DNA from 3 places in the Streptomyces sp. NPDC058637 genome. Region 2 is predicted to be linked to each of the others. Evidence: riboswitches for the same ligand, from Rfam matches in the RefSeq annotation. Region 2 holds a riboswitch; each other region holds the start of a gene.

Region 1 (5,074 bases), on a different contig from region 2:
GGGGCGGGAGGCGAGGGAGCGGCGCGCGGTGGCCCCGGCGTACTGCTTGCCGGTCGACGGGTCGACGCGGATCATCTTGATCCCGGTCCACCACGAGCCGAAGGACAGCCACCACTTGCCGTCGTCGTCCACGAAGAGATTGGGGTCGATGGCGTTGTAGTCGCTCGACGAGTTCGAGGTGTAGACGATGCCGTAGTCGCTCCAGCTGCCCGCCAGGCCGGTGGTGGAGCCGGCGAGCCCGATGGCCGAGGTGTTGGAGCCGAAGGACGAGACGGCGTAGTACATCAGGTACTTGCCGCCCCGGTAGGAGATGTCGGGAGCCCAGGGGTCCGAGGCGGACGAGTAGTTCTTCCACCAGTTCGGTTTCGTGGTGAAGGCGTTGCCCGACCGGCCGAAGGCGGTGCGGTCGGTGGAGGTGCGGAGCTGGAGGCCTTCTCCGGTGGAGTAGAGCAGGTACTGGCCGGACGAGCTCCGGATCATGGACGGGTCGTGGACGACGATGTCGCCGTTGACGACACCGGGGTTGGGGTACGCGGAGGCGCTGCCCGGCACGAGGGCCATCAGGAGCGCTGCGGGGAGAACGGCGAGGGTCCTTCTCAGGGTGCGGCTCATGAGGAGGTCTCCTCCTTCGGTCGTGGGGTGGGGCGCGAGGGCGGTACAGGCGGGCACCGGTTGGTCGCCACCGCCGACGCATCCGTTGCCATGCCCATGCCATCAATGCGCGTTCGATATACCGAATAACGCTCGGCACTTCGGACGGGACCGTAGAATCGAACACGTCTTGCGTCAACGGATCGCGCACGGATTCGCCGAATACCCGCCCCATGTCCGACATCACGAACAGCGGTGCCCCCAGGCGTGGTTGGTGGGCCGGGCGCGACAGGGTCGTCGCGTCCGGCCCACCGGCCCGCTTGCCCGCCGGCCCGTTAGAGCCCGTAGGACAAGTCCCCGCGGGCGGTGCGCTGCGGGCGGGGCGCCGTGGTCGCGCACAGTGCGCCGCCCTCGGTGCCGACGTTCACCAGCCCGGTGGCCTCACCGTCGAGGCCCACGAACCGCAGCGCGTGCCAGCGCGGCAGCCAGAAGACCCTGCCTCGGTGCCCGGCGAGCAACTCCCGCAGATCCGCGGGGGCGTGCATCCAGACCTCGGGCAGGTCGCCCGCGTGGTCGAAGGCGGCGCGCAGTGCGAGCCAGCCGTCGTCCCGCACATCGCTGGAGGTCAGCAGCAGCTCGACGGCCTGGCCGGGCTCCTGCGCGCACTTCTTGGCGTGGATCCAGTGCACGTGGTGGCCGGGGGCGTACCGCGTGCAGCCGTCGTGGTGAATGAGGTGGGGGAGCATGGGCCGTCGCCCGCCTTCCGGGGTCGTGGACCCCGGGGGCCCGTCCCCGGTGGTCCGCTGTTCCCCGCGCGGTGCCGCGCGGAGCGGGTCGTCACCCGGAGCACCCGCAGCGGAGCGGGGTGCCGTCCAGCGAGCCGGGGCTTACCGCTGGAACTCATGACCCACGGAAAGCGTAACAGGAGCCGAGAGACCGTCAGGATCCCTGCACAGCACCGGCGCACGGACACACACCGCAGGGCTCGGCGCACTCACTCGCCCCGGCCCGCACGCCCCTGCCTGGCTCGGCGCACGCCCTGCCTGGCCCCCCGCGCGCCCCGGCGCACGCACCCGTACCGCCCCGCACGTCCCAGCCCCGGCCGCCCCGTCCCCTCGCACCCCGGGCCGGCACCCGCACCCCCCGCGCTCCCCCGCCCCGGCAGCCCGCGCCTCAGCCGTGCAGCAGCACCGGAAACGCCTCCATGTCGTTCTGCGTCATCACCGGCAGCTTGCGGATCTCCTCGTCCGGTACGGCGAGCTTCAGCCCCGGGAAGCGGCCGAACAGCGCGGGCAGCGCGATGCCCGCCTCCACCCGGGACAGCGCGGCACCTGGGCAGATGTGCGGCCCGTGGCCGAACGTCATGTGCCGGATCGGAGTCGGGCGGGTGATGTCGAAGGCGTCGGCGTCCTCGCCGTGCTGCGCGGCGTCGCGACCGATGGCCCGGTAGGAGATCACCACGCCCTCCCCCTTGGCTATCACCTGCTCACCGACCTGGATGTCCTCCGTGGCGAACCGCATCAGCAGATGCGTGGTGGGGGTGTCCCAGCGCAGCGTCTCCTCGACCACCGTGTCCCAGGGGATCTCCCCGTCCAGTACCTTCCGCAGCTGGTCGGGGTGGGCGAGCAGCGCCCGTACGGCGTTGAGTATGAGCCCGATCGTGGTCTCGTGCCCGGCCGCCACCATGGCCTTGAGGTTGCCGACGACCTCCTCCTCGGTGAGCGGTTCGCCGCCCTCCTCCGCGAGGATCAGCGCACTGGTGAGGTCGTCGGTGGTGCGGGCCTTCTTCTCCCGCACGAGCTCCGCGTAGAAGACGTCCAGTTCCGCGATGAGCGCCATGCGCTCCTCCTGCGGGGTGAGCATGGAGAAGAACGCCTTGTAGCGCTTCGTCAGCATCGGGTGCTGCGCCTCGTCCACCCCCATCAGCAGGCCCACCACCCGCATCGGCAGCGGCTGGGCGAACACCGCCTTGAGGTCGACGACGCCGTCCTTGCCCTGTTCGGCGAGCGCGTCCAGGAGTTCCTCGGTGAACCTCTCGATGGCCGGGCGGATCGCCTCCAGCCTGCGCGGGGTGAGGGCCTGCGAGGTCTTCGTCCGCAGCCGGCGGTGCTCCTCGCCGTCCACGGTGAACATGGAGCGCCCCGCGTCGATCATGCCGATCAGCGGCCAGGCGTGCGTGACCTCACCGTTCTGCCAGAGCCCCCACGCGCCCAGGTCCTTCACCAGCCGTGTGTCGACGAGGAGTTGACGTGCCTCCGCGTGGCGGGTGACGGTCCAGGCGGGCACCCCGAGGAGCTCGATACGGGCCAGCGGGGCGCCGCCCCTGGTCAGCTGTTCGGTCTCACCGTCGAGGTCCTGGACCAGGGGGTCGACGACCACGGTCGCGTGCGGGCAGTTCACAACAGGTCTCCTGTCGTACGTACGGGAACGAACCGGACGGGCAGCGCGTTCATCCCGCGCAGGAAGGCGGAGGGCCGTCGCACGAGTTCCTGGGGCGGTACGGCGAGCTGGAGGTCGGGCAGCCGGTCGAGGATGACCTCGATCCCGGTGCGGGCGATGGTCTCGGCGATCTCCTGCGCCGGGAAGGGGCAGCGGTACTCGCCGTGGCTGAAGGCGAGGTGCGCCGCGTTACTGCCGTGCGACGCGGCGCCGGGGCCCAGGTCCTGGCGTATCAGCGGGTCGGTGTTGGCCGCGCCCAGGCCCAGCAGGAGCATGTCCCCGGCCTTGATCGTCCGTCCGCCGAGCTGTGTGTCACGGACCGCCCAGCGGCCGGCCAGGATCTGGGTGGGGCTCTCCTCCCACAGGACCTCGTTCATCGCGTCGCCGATGCTGCGCCGGCCGCCGGCGAGCGAGTCGGCGAACTGGTCCTCGGTGAGCATCAGGCGCAGCGAGTTGCTGATCCAGTCGGCGGTGGTGAGGTGGCCCGCCGCCGTGATCGCCATCAGGTCGAGCGCGTACTCCTCGTCCGTGAACGGCGCGGGATCCGCGAGCATCCGCGAGGTGATGTCGTCCCCCGGCTCGGCCCGCTTGGCCGCCACGAGCCGCCGCATGTGCTCGCCGAACCGCCCGTACGCCTCCTGCGCCCCGGGCCCTCCGTCGGCCAGGTCCTTCAGGACGCGGGCGATGTCCGCGCCCTCCGCGTCGGGGAAGCCGACGAGCCGGGCGAGGACGAGCACGGGCAGCGGCTCGGCGAATTCGGCGACGAGGTCGGCCGTGCCCCGGCCGCACATGCCGTCGACGAGCCGGTCGGCGAGCTGCTCGCAGTGCCCCCGGATCTCGAACGGGTCCGCACCCTCCAGCGCGGGCACCACCATCTCGGCGTGCCGCCGGTGCTCGGCCCCCGCGGTGAAGTAGATGGACGGCATGGGCCGCCCCACCATGGGGAGCAGCGGCCAGTCCTCGGGGATGTGCTCCCACTGGTTCCACAGCCCGACGTCCCGCGGGAACAGCTCACCGTCGCTGGTGACCTGGTGGAGTTCCCGGTAGCCGACGACCAGCCAGGCGGGGAAGCCGCCGGGGAGCTCGACGGGGACCACGGGCCCGTACGCGTGGCGCATCGTCCGGTACAGGCCCTGCGGGTCGGTGTGGAAGTCCGGCCCGCCGAGCGGCACGGGAGCGGGGGCGGCGTGCGCGGGGCAGCCGCCGGACGCGGGCGCGGTGGATAAGAAGGGGCTCGTCATCGTACGGACTCCTGGCAGACGGCTTCGCGCGTTGCGGCCATACGATCAACGCGCGACCACTATAAGGAGGTTGAGTGAAGCATTGGGTTACAGTCGCGCCCATTTCCCGACTGTTCACGATCACATCGGTGTGGCATGGATCACCGGAACCCCGCGTCCGGTCCGACGGGACAGCTGGTGCGAGCGGACTGTCGGGAGCGCACGCGCGAACGGATCGGGGCGGGCGACCGCGATCCAAGAGCAGAGCACCCTGCTCGGGATCGCCACGAACAGGGCGCGCGACGCCGCGAGAAACCGGCGGCGACGGCCTGACAGCTGCGGGGCCGCGCGGGGTGTACGCCGGGTGCACGCGACATACACCCTGTGAAGGTCTGCTCCTGAATGGTCGGGTTCCTCGTGCTCCCTTGCGGGTGTCGCCGCCCCCCGGCTAACTAGATGATCATGAGCCTCTTCAGCCGTAGTTCCACCCTCCGACGTACAGCGGCACCGACCGTCCCGGCGGCCCCCACGGCCGAGGTGGTCCCGGATCCGGGCCTGGCGGCTCTCACCGGGGAGTGGATGATCGATCCCGCTCACAGCAGGATCGGCTTCTCGGTGCGGCACGCCATGGTGACGACGGTGCGCGGTTCCTTCACGGAGTACGAGAGCCGCCTCCGCTTCGACGGCCGGGACCCGTCCCGTTCCGGGGCCGAGATCGCACTGGCCACCGCGAGCGTCGACACGGGTGTGGGGCAGCGGGACGCCCATCTGGTCGGCCGTGACTTCCTGGACGCGTCGAGGCACCCGCGGATCACCTTCACCAG
Region 2 (5,074 bases):
GCGCTCGAGACCGCGCCGTGCCTCCTCGTCGAACGCGATGATCTTGGCCATGTGAAGTGGTCCTCCCGGACAGGGGTGGATTCTCCGGACCGAGAGGCGCCCGCGACGGACGGCCAGCGTGCTCTGTGGTTCCTTGCCCCACAGAGCCTGCGGGCCTCACCGGCCCGGTCCAAGTTCTGTCACTCTCACCTGGAGAGTGCTAACGCCAATGATTAGCACTCGACCCCTGCGAGTGCAAGCGTCCCCCTCCGTCCGCGGACAGCCGGGAGGGGGCGCGCGGACGCACGAAGGGCCCGTAACCCCTCATCGGGGGTACGGGCCCTGCGTGCGTGAGTAGTGTCGTTGGCCGACCGCGCCGAGCTCAGCCGACGGCGAGCTTGACCATGTCCGCCTGCGGCCCCTTCTGGCCCTGCGAGATCTCGAATTCAACTCGCTGACCCTCTTCGAGGGTGCGGTACCCGTCCATCTGGATCGCGCTGTAGTGGACGAAAACATCCGCACCACCGTCGACCGCGATGAAGCCGTACCCCTTCTCCGCGTTGAACCACTTGACGGTGCCCTGAGCCATGCCTAACTCCCCTATTACTGGCCCTTGCACGAGCACCGCACTTCGCGGGCCCGGGTCAAACTCACCCTCCGACCGGAGAGGGTGGCGTGCGTCGGAACGCGTCGACCGCGGCCGAATGTATCTGCCCAACTGCCCTCTGCAACAGGTCAATCGGACGAGAATTCTGGGCAGGGCTGAACGCCCGGATATGGAGAACTTGTGATAATCCTGGGCAATTCGGGCCGGACAAAGGCGGCTTATGCCACAAAGGGTTCACGTACTTTGGCTGCTTCTAGTCGCGACCGGGCGCATTCTCATATGCGGGCGGCACGGGCAGCTGAGGGGGCTTCCCCAACTGTACCGCGCTCAACCATGCAGAATTGCCCCCTCCGCTTCTCTCGCGGAGGGGGCAATGGTGTTCTCGCGGTGGTGCGGCCGGGCGGGAGCGTCAGCCCCAGGCGCCGCGCAGGACGGTCAGCGTCAGGGACCGTGTCCGACGGTCAGCCTCCGGCGCTGTGTCCGACGGTCAGCCTCCGGCGACGGCCGGAATGATCGAGACGCCGGCGCCGTCCGGGGTGGCCGTCGCCAGGCCGCCCTCGAAGCGCACGTCGTCGTCGTTGACGTACACGTTCACGAACCGGCGCAGCTTGCCCTGGTCGTCCAGGACGCGGGCGGCGATGCCCGGGTGGTCCTTCTCCAGGGACTCGATGACCTCGGAGAGGACCGTGCCCTCTGCCGGGACCTCGGCCTGACCGCCCGTGTAGGTGCGGAGGATGGTGGGGATGCGGACCTTGACGCTCATGTGGGTGCCTTCCTTCGGTCCCGGGTGGTCAGTTGGTGGCGGCGAGGCCGGCGGCGCGGAACGCCTCCAGGCTGGGCCGGATCGTGGCCGCCACACCGGTCGTCGGGGCGACGGCGTCCAGCGTCTTCAGCCCGTCACCGGTGTTCAGCACGACGGTCGTCAGCGTCGGGTCCAGCAGACCGGCCTCGATCAGCTTCTTCGTCACACCGACCGTCACACCGCCCGCGGTCTCCGCGAAGATGCCCTCGGTGCGCGCCAGCAGCTTGATCGCGTCGACGACCTGCTCGTCGTTCACGTCCTCCACGGCACCGCCGGTGCGCCGGGCGATGTCCAGGACGTACGGGCCGTCGGCCGGGTTCCCGATGGCCAGGGACTTGGCGATCGTGTTCGGCTTCTGCGGCCGGACGACGTCGTGGCCCGCCTTGAAGGCGGTGGAGACCGGGGAGCATCCCTCGGCCTGCGCACCGAAGATCTTGTACGGCTTGTCCTCGACCAGGCCGAGCTTGATCAGCTCCTGGAGGCCCTTGTCGATCTTCGTGAGCTGCGATCCGGACGCGATCGGGATGACGAGCTGGTCGGGCAGCTGCCAGCCGAGCTGCTCACAGATCTCGTACGCCAGGGTCTTGGAACCCTCGCCGTAGTACGGCCGCAGGTTGACGTTGACGAAGCCCCAGCCCTCGCCGAGCGGGTCGCCGATGAGCTCCGAGCAGAAGCGGTTGACGTCGTCGTAGTTGCCCTCGATGCCGACCAGTTCACCGCCGTACACCGCGGCCATGACGACCTTGCCCTGCTCCAGGTCGTGCGGGATGAACACGCAGGAGCGGAAGCCGGCGCGGGCCGCGGCGGCACCCACCGCACCGGCGAGGTTGCCGGTGGAGGAGCAGGAGAGGGTGGTGAATCCGAAGGCGCGGGCGGCCTCGACGGCGATCGCGACGACGCGGTCCTTGAAGGAGTGCGTCGGGTTGCCGGAGTCGTCCTTGACGTACAGGCCGCCGGTGACGCCCAGCTCACGGGCGAGGTTGTCGGCCTTGACCAGCTTCGTGAAGCCGGGGTTGATGTTGGGCTTGTCCGCGACATCGGAGGGAACCGGCAGCAGCGGCGCGTACCGCCAGATGTTGTCCGGGCCTTCGGCGATGCGCTTCTTCAGCTCTTCGGGGGAGCCGCTCGGCAGGTCGTACGCCACTTCGAGCGGCCCGAAACAGGACGCGCAGGCGAAAATGGGACCGAGCTCGAAACGCTCGCTGCATTCGCGGCAGGAAAGCGCGACGGCGGGACCGAGGTCCACGGTGGAAGAATTGTTGTTCGATGCAACTGTCTGCACGGCCATGATGGCGGAGGCCCTTTCTCCTCATCTTCCTCGCGACGTATTTCGCCACAAGACGGAATTGGCACCTTCCCCACCGTGACCTCGCGGTCGGCAGGAGGGTTGCCGGGACTTCAACGGGCCGTTCCCTCAGTCCCTCTGGATGAGCGCTATGGCACCGGACCATTGATCCGGGCGTTTATTCGCGGACCGACCCCGACATGCGAGGGCCATCCGCGTTGCTCAAGACTGTAACCGAAGCCCCGGGCGGTGGAGATAGTCGTCCGAACCGCGAGATGGATCACATACAGGGAGTATCGACCGTGCTGGAAGAGGTGGAACGCTGGCTGACCAGGCGTTCCTGGTCAGCCGCCGACCGCCCGCTCGAACGGCTCACGGCCGCCCGGGCGAGGGATCCGCACCGTGCGAGCGTGAGTGTCGTGCTGCCCGCGCTGAACGAGGAGGCGACGGTCGGCGCGATCGTCACGGAGATCAGGCGCGAGCTCATGGAGAAGGTCAGGCTCGTCGACGAACTGGTCGTGATCGACTCCGGTTCCACCGACGCCACCGCCGAGGCCGCCCGGCGGGCGGGCGCCCGCGTCGTGCACCGGGACGCGATACTCCCCTCGCTGCCCGCCGTCCCCGGCAAGGGCGAAGTGCTGTGGCGGTCACTGCTGGTGACCAGTGGGGAGATCGTCTGCTTCATCGACGCGGACCTGCGCGACTTCTCGGCGGACTTCGTGTCCGGGATCGTCGGCCCGCTGCTGACCGACCCCGAGGTCGAGTTCGTCAAGGCCATGTACGACCGCCCGTTGGGAGACACCGCAGGCCAGGGCGGCCGGGTCACCGAGCTCGTGGCGCGCCCGCTGCTCAATCTGCACTGGCCGCAGCTGGCCGGCTTCGTCCAGCCCCTCGGCGGCGAATACGCGGTGCGCCGCTCCCTGCTCGAACGGCTGCCCTTCCCCGTCGGTTACGGAGTGGAGCTGGGCCTGCTCGTCGACGCCCTGCACACGGTGGGCCTGGACGCACTGGCCCAGGTCGACGTCGGCGTACGCAAACACCGCCACCAGGACGGTCAGGCGCTCGGCAGGATGGCCGCCGCGATCTACCGCACGGCGCAGCTGCGGCTCTCCCGGGGGCATCTGGTGCGGCCCTCGATCACCCAGTTCGAGCGGGGCGCGAACGGCTTCGTACCGCGCACCCACGCGGTGGACACGGAGGAAAGGCCGCCCATGCGTGAGATCGCGGAGTACGCGTCCCGCCACGCGGCGTAGCAAGGCGGGACCTGCTTCACGTTTGGCGGCTTCCCGAACGGGCTAGGTTCGGGTACATGGTCTCCGAGCACGCTGCCCAGGTCCTCGTCGCGTCCAACCGCGGCCCGGTGTCGTACGCCCTGCGTGAGGACGGCACGCTCGACTCGAAACGCGGCGGGGGCGGACTCGTCTCCGGCCTCAGCGCCGTCGAGGACAAGCTGTGGGTGTGCGCCGCTCTCGGCGACGGCGACCGCGAGGCGGTCCGGCGGGGCGTCTGCGAGCCCGGTGTCCGGATGCTCGACATCGACGCCGGAGTCCACGCCGACGCGTACAACGGCATCGCGAACTCGGTGCTGTGGTTCGTCCACCACATGATCTACCAGACGCCGGTGGAGCCCGTCTTCGACGCGGAGTTCCGTCGGCAGTGGGCCTCCTTCGAGGCGTACAACCGGGCCTTCGCCGAGGCGCTCGCCGAGGAGGCGGGCGTCGGCGCGGCGGTTTTGGTGCAGGACTACCACCTCTCGCTGGTGCCCGGCATCCTCCGCGAGCTCCGGCCCGACCTGCGGATCGGACACTTCTCGCACACCCCGTGGGCGCCGGTGGACTACTTCCGGCTGCTGCCCGACGACATCGGCGAGCAGCTGCTGCGCGGCATCCTGGGCGCCGACCGGGCCGCGTTCCTGACCCGCAGGTGGGCGGATGCGTTCATCTCCTGCTGCACGGAGATCCTCGGCGGCACCGGCCGCACCCGGATCGGGGTGCACGGGCTGGGCGCCGACGCGGACTTCCTGCGCCGCCGCTCCCACGAGGCGGACGTGGACGAGCGGATGGGGACGCTGCGGGAGCAGGTGGGCGCCGGGCGGAAGACGATCGTGCGGGTGGACCGCACGGAACTGTCCAAGAACATCGTGCGCGGCCTGCACGCCTACCGGGCGCTGCTGGAGGAGCGCCCGGAGTGGCGCGAGCGGGTGGTGCACGTGGCGTTCGCCTACCCCTCCCGGCAGGACCTCGCGGTGTACCGCGCCTACACGGCGGAGGTCCAGCGGGTCGCCGACGGAATCAACGAGCAGTACGGCACCCCGGACTGGACCCCGGTCCTGCTGCACGTCGATGACGACTTCGCGCGCTCGCTGGCGGCCTACCGGCTCGCGGACGTGGCGCTGGTCAAC
Region 3 (5,074 bases), on a different contig from region 2:
GGCGGCGCACCGGTCACCTACGGGCTCATGGCGCTGTGCCTCGCCGTCTTCCTCCTCAGCCCGCTCTCCGGCCTCACCCCGGTACGCGGCTCCGCCGACGCCCTGCTCGCCGCGCAGGCCGGGTACTTCGAGCGGTGGGGCGTGATCCCCGGCGAACTCCTGGACGGCTCGGCCCACGCGGCGCTCACCCCGCTCACCGCGCTCTTCGTGCACGGCAGCTGGCTGCACCTGCTGGGCAACATGCTCTTCCTGTACGTGTTCGGCGCGATGGCCGAGGAACGCATGGGCCGCGCCGAGTTCGTCTTCTTCTACGTCTGCTGCGGCTATTTCGCCCTGGTGGTCTACGCGGTCGTGCACTCCGATTCCGACCAGACCCTGGTGGGCGCGTCGGGGGCGATCTCGGCGGTGCTCGGCGCCTTCCTCATCCTCTTCCCCCGCGCCCGGGTCACCAGCCTCTTCCCGTTCCTCTTCTTCCTGCCGCTGCGCTTCCCCGCCTGGATCGTGCTCGTGTTCTGGTTCGTCCTGCAGTGGCTGGCGGCGCAGGGCGCGGGCAGCGGCCCGGGCGTGGCGTATCTCGCCCATGTGGCGGGCTTCGCCACCGGCTTCCTCTACGCCTGGGGGCGCTTCCGGGGTGGGGTTAGGGTGAAGGCTCCAGCCACGGCCACCGAGGGAGAAAGCAAGCCGTGATCACCGCGATCGTGCTCATCAAAACCAGCGTGGACCGGATTCCCGAGATCGCCGAGGCCATTGCCGCGCTGGACAGCGTCAGCGAAGTCTTCTCGGTCACCGGTACGTACGACCTGATCGCCATGGTCCGGGTGGCCAAGCACGACGACCTGGCCGACGTCATCCCCGGCCGCATCAGCAAGATCCCGGGCGTCGAGGGCACCGACACCCACGTCGCCTTCCGTACGTACTCGCAGCACGACCTCGAGGCGGCCTTCGCCATCGGCCTCGACGCGTAGGCCTACGGACCCGGCGCGCAGGACACCACGGCTTCGGCCGGGGACGGGAGTGCAGCTCCCGTCCCCGGCCGAAGCCGTACCCGTCAGACCTGTGCCGCGCCCCGGTCCGGGACGCAGCGGCCGCCCTCGGTGCGGTAGGTCCACCGCGCGCCGGTACGGACGAGCTCCCGCACCGCGCCCAGGAACCGCTCGATGTGCTCGTCCGGCGTGCCGGCCCCGAAACTCACCCGGATGGCGTTGAGCGACCTCTCCCCCGGCTCGGCCTCCGGCGCACCGCACTCGCCCGGGTCCTGCGGCTCGCCGCCGAGCAGCGTACGGACGAGCGGGTGCGCGCAGAACAGTCCGTCGCGCACCCCGATGCCGTACTCCGCGGACAGGGCGGCGGCGAAGTGCGAACTGTTCCAGCCCTCGACGACGAACGAGATGACGCCGACCCGCGGGGCGTCGTCACCGAACAGCGAGAGCACCTTGACGGCGGGCACCTCCGCCAGTCCCTCACGGACCCGGGTGACGAGCCGCTGCTCGCGTGCGACCAGCCGGTCGAACCCGGCCTCGGTCAGGGCCTTGCAGGCGGCGGCGATGGAGTAGACGCCGATGACGTTGGGCGAACCCGCCTCGTGCCGGGCCGCCGTGGTGTGCCACTCCACGTCCACGCCCCCGTCGGTGCGCCGGGCGACCTTGCGGGACGCGCCGCCGCCGGCGAGGTAGGGTTCCGCGGCCAGCAGCCAGTCGGCCCGGCCCGCGAGGACGCCCGAGCCGAACGGCGCGTACAGCTTGTGCCCGGAGAAGGCGACCCAGTCGACGTCCAGCTCGGCGATGTCCACCGGGTGATGGGGCGCCAGCTGCGCCGCGTCGAGCACGATGCGCGCCCCATGGGCGTGGGCCGCGGCGGCCAGTTCCCCGACCGGCCACAGCTCACCGGTGACGTTGGACGCGCCGGTCACACAGACGAGCGCCGGGCCGTGGGGGTCGCGGTCGGCCAGCGCCCGCTCCAGCGTGGCGACGGCCTCGGCGGGGGTGCGCGGGGCGTCGAGGTACGTCACACGGGCGTCGCGCCAGGGCAGCAGCGAGGCGTGGTGCTCGGTCTCGAAGACGAAGACCTGGCAGTCGGCGGGCAGCACGGAGGCGAGCAGGTTGAGGGAGTCCGTCGTCGAGCGGGTGAAGACCACCTGGTCCTCGGGACGGCAGCCGAGGAAGTCCGCGACCGTCGTGCGGCTGCTCTCGAAGAGGTCGGTGGAGAGCTGCGAGAGGTATCCGGCCCCGCGGTGCACGCTGCCGTAGTACGGGGCGTAGGCCGCCACGTCGTCCCACACCCGCTGCAGGGCCGGGGAGCTCGCCGCGTAGTCGAGAGCCGCATAGGTGACATCACCACCCGTAACCAGCGGAACAGTGACATCAGCGCCCAGTACCGGCAGCGGGGCACAAATGGACTGGTCGAGGGCAGCGGTGGAGACAGACATGGCGAACTCCCGTAACAGGCAGGCGAAATCCTCGCACCGGCAGTACGCGGCGGCGCGGGGAAGAGGAAAAGGGGTGTGCGGAGAAGGGCGTAGAGCCCTATCGCATTCGCTTGCTCACAAGAGGCTCCCTAGGGACCAGGACCCCGGGGGTTGGCATACACAGATGCCGAGGGGCCCGCGCTTGCCGCAGACCTCGCTGCCTGCGGCCTGGTCTTCACCCGGGGCACCCCGCCACGGACGGAGGGTTGCCGGACAGCGGGCCGGGGCCGTAGTCGCTGTCACTCATGACCTGCGCAGCATTTTGCCATACCTGCCCGTACGCGCAAGGGCGCGGTCCGCGATCCGGACTGCGCCCTGCTTCACCTCGTACGCCCGCGGGCCGTCGACACGCGCGGCACGGCCGGGACGGGGGGTCCTACGCGTTGCTCGCGGCCACCCAGCGCTCCAGCGCGCGCTTGGCCGCGCCCGAGTCGATCGACTCGGCGGCCCGCAGCATCCCCGCGGCGATCCGCTCGTTCAGCGTGCCCTCGCCGGGGTCGAGGGCGACCAGCGCTGCAGCCGAGTTCAGCAGCACCGCGTCGCGTACCGGACCGGTCTCCCCGTCCAGCAGCCGGCGGGCGACGTCCGCGTTGTACGAGGCGTCGGCGCCGCGCAGCGCCTCGACCGGCACCAGTTCCAGGCCGACGTCGCGCGGGTCGAACGCCTCCTCGCGCACGGAGCCGTCCCGGACGATCCAGACCCGGGAGGTCGCCGTGGTGGTCAGCTCGTCGAGACCGTCGTCACCCCGGAAGACGAGCGCCGAGTTTCCCCTGTCGGCGAGCACACCGGCGACGATGGGGGCCATCTTCACGTCGGCGACCCCGATGGCCTGGGAGCGCACCCGGGCCGGGTTGGTGAGCGGGCCGAGGATGTTGAAGGTGGTCTGCGTGCCGAGCTCCTTGCGGGCCTTGGCCGCATGGCGCAGGGCGGGGTGGAACTTCACGGCGAAGCAGAAGGTGATGCCGGCCTCCTCGGCCACCTCGACCACGCGCTGCGGTGTCAGTTCGAGACTGACGCCGAGCTTCTCCAGGACGTCGGAGGCTCCGCTCGCCGAGGACGAGGCGCGGTTGCCGTGCTTGACGACCTTGGCGCCGGTCCCCGCGACCACGATCGCCGACATGGTGGAGATGTTGACCGTCTTGGCCAGGTCGCCGCCGGTGCCCACGATGTCGACCGTACGGCCGGGCACGTGGATGGTCCTGGCGTGCGCGTACATGGCGTTCACGAGGCCGGTGACCTCGTCGACCGTCTCGCCCTTGGCCCGCAGCGCGACCGCGAACCCGGCGATCTGCACGTCGGTGGCCTCGCCGCTCATGATGCGGTCCATGGCCCACGCGGTGTCCTCGGCGGTCAGGTCCTCGCCGCGCAGGAGGGGGGTGAGCACGCCGGGCCAGGAACGGGCCGCCGCGCTGTCGCCGCCGTCCGGGGTCGCCATGTTCATGGTCCGCTCCTGGGGTCCACAGCCGGAATAGGGGTCGGCCCCACCCTATCCAGCCCCGGGAACGGCGAAGAGCCCCGTCCATCGAATGGACGGGGCTCCCGTTGTGGCGGTCAGCTGAGGTGATCAGTGGTGGCCGTGGCCGCTGGTGATCTCCTTGTACTCCTCGGCGGTGGGCTTGGCGATCTGGCTCTCCTCGCCGTAGTAGCTCTTGCTGAGCTTGGCCCGCAGCTTCTGGAGCGACGACGGCTTGCGCTCGACGCCGTTCTTGTCGACCGTGGGGCCGATCTCGACCGGCTTGTACTGCTCGTGCGCCGTGAGCGTGTGCAGCTGCTCCGGACCGAGCGGCTCGTGGATCTCGACGAACTCACCGTGCGGCAGGCGCTTGATGATGCCGGACTCGCGCCCGTGCAGCACCTTCTCCCTGTCGCGGCGCTGGAGGCCGAGGCAGATCCGCTTGGTGACGATGAACGCCAGGACCGGTCCGACGAAGAAGGCGATCCGTACGAACCAGCTGATCGCGTTGAGCGACAGGTGGAAGTGGGTCGCCCAGATGTCGTTGCCGCCGCCGATCAGCATGACGAAGTAGATCGTCACCCAGGCGACGCCCAGCCCGGTACGGGTCGGAGCGTTGCGCGGACGGTCCAGGATGTGGTGTTCGCGCTTGTCCCCGGTGATCCACGACTCGATGAACGGGTACATCGCGAGAGCCCCGAGGACCACGCCGAACAGCACCAGCGGGATCAGCACGCCGAGGACCAGTGTGTGGCCCCAGAGGTTGATCTCCCAGCCGGGCATCACCCGGACGAAGCCTTCCGCGAATCCCATGTACCAGTCCGGCTGGGCGCCTGTGGACACCTGGTCGGGACGGTAGGGGCCGAGCGCCCAGATCGGGTTGATCGTGGCGATCGCGGAGAGGATCGCGATGAAGCCGAAGACCAGGAAGAAGAATCCTCCGGCCTTGGCCATGTAGACCGGCAGCAGCGGCATGCCGACGACGTTCTTGTTCGTCCTGCCCGGTCCGGCGAACTGCGTGTGCTTGTGGAAGAAGACCAGGATGAGGTGGGCGACCACGAGCCCGAGCATGATGCCCGGCAGCAGCAGGATGTGGATCGAGTAGAACCTCGAGATGATGTCCGTACCGGGGAACTCCCCGCCGAACAGGAACATCG

The links. Region 2 has a riboswitch for S-adenosylmethionine ahead of thrC (threonine synthase). Riboswitches for the same ligand answer to the same signal wherever they lie in the genome.
Region 1: it holds a riboswitch for S-adenosylmethionine, as region 2 does, so the genes downstream of both, ACFWVP_RS16080 (hypothetical protein) here and thrC (threonine synthase) in region 2, are expected to answer to the same signal.
Region 3: it holds a riboswitch for S-adenosylmethionine, as region 2 does, so the genes downstream of both, ACFWVP_RS31460 (aminotransferase class V-fold PLP-dependent enzyme) here and thrC (threonine synthase) in region 2, are expected to answer to the same signal.

The regions. Positions count from the first base shown of each region.
Region 1 is NZ_JBHXRD010000013.1:163,199-168,272, forward strand. It holds gene ACFWVP_RS16075 (arabinan endo-1,5-alpha-L-arabinosidase) at 1-612, opposite strand, end outside; gene ACFWVP_RS16080 (hypothetical protein) at 927-1,337, opposite strand; SAM riboswitch class IV at 1,389-1,499, opposite strand; gene ACFWVP_RS16085 (cytochrome P450) at 1,765-2,991, opposite strand; gene ACFWVP_RS16090 (cytochrome P450) at 2,988-4,271, opposite strand; gene ACFWVP_RS16095 (YceI family protein) at 4,713-5,074, shown strand, end outside.
Region 2 is NZ_JBHXRD010000046.1:24,655-29,728, forward strand. It holds gene groL (chaperonin GroEL) at 1-51, opposite strand, end outside; gene ACFWVP_RS32000 (cold-shock protein) at 362-568, opposite strand; gene ACFWVP_RS32005 (MoaD/ThiS family protein) at 1,074-1,349, opposite strand; gene thrC (threonine synthase) at 1,378-2,676, opposite strand; SAM riboswitch class I at 2,695-2,822, opposite strand; gene ACFWVP_RS32015 (glucosyl-3-phosphoglycerate synthase) at 2,976-3,926, shown strand; gene ACFWVP_RS32020 (trehalose-6-phosphate synthase) at 3,983-5,074, shown strand, end outside.
Region 3 is NZ_JBHXRD010000044.1:12,899-17,972, reverse strand. It holds gene ACFWVP_RS31470 (rhomboid family intramembrane serine protease) at 1-687, shown strand, start outside; gene ACFWVP_RS31465 (Lrp/AsnC family transcriptional regulator) at 684-965, shown strand; gene ACFWVP_RS31460 (aminotransferase class V-fold PLP-dependent enzyme) at 1,049-2,425, opposite strand; SAM riboswitch class IV at 2,598-2,715, opposite strand; gene trpD (anthranilate phosphoribosyltransferase) at 2,841-3,905, opposite strand; gene ACFWVP_RS31450 (cytochrome bc complex cytochrome b subunit) at 4,029-5,074, opposite strand, start outside.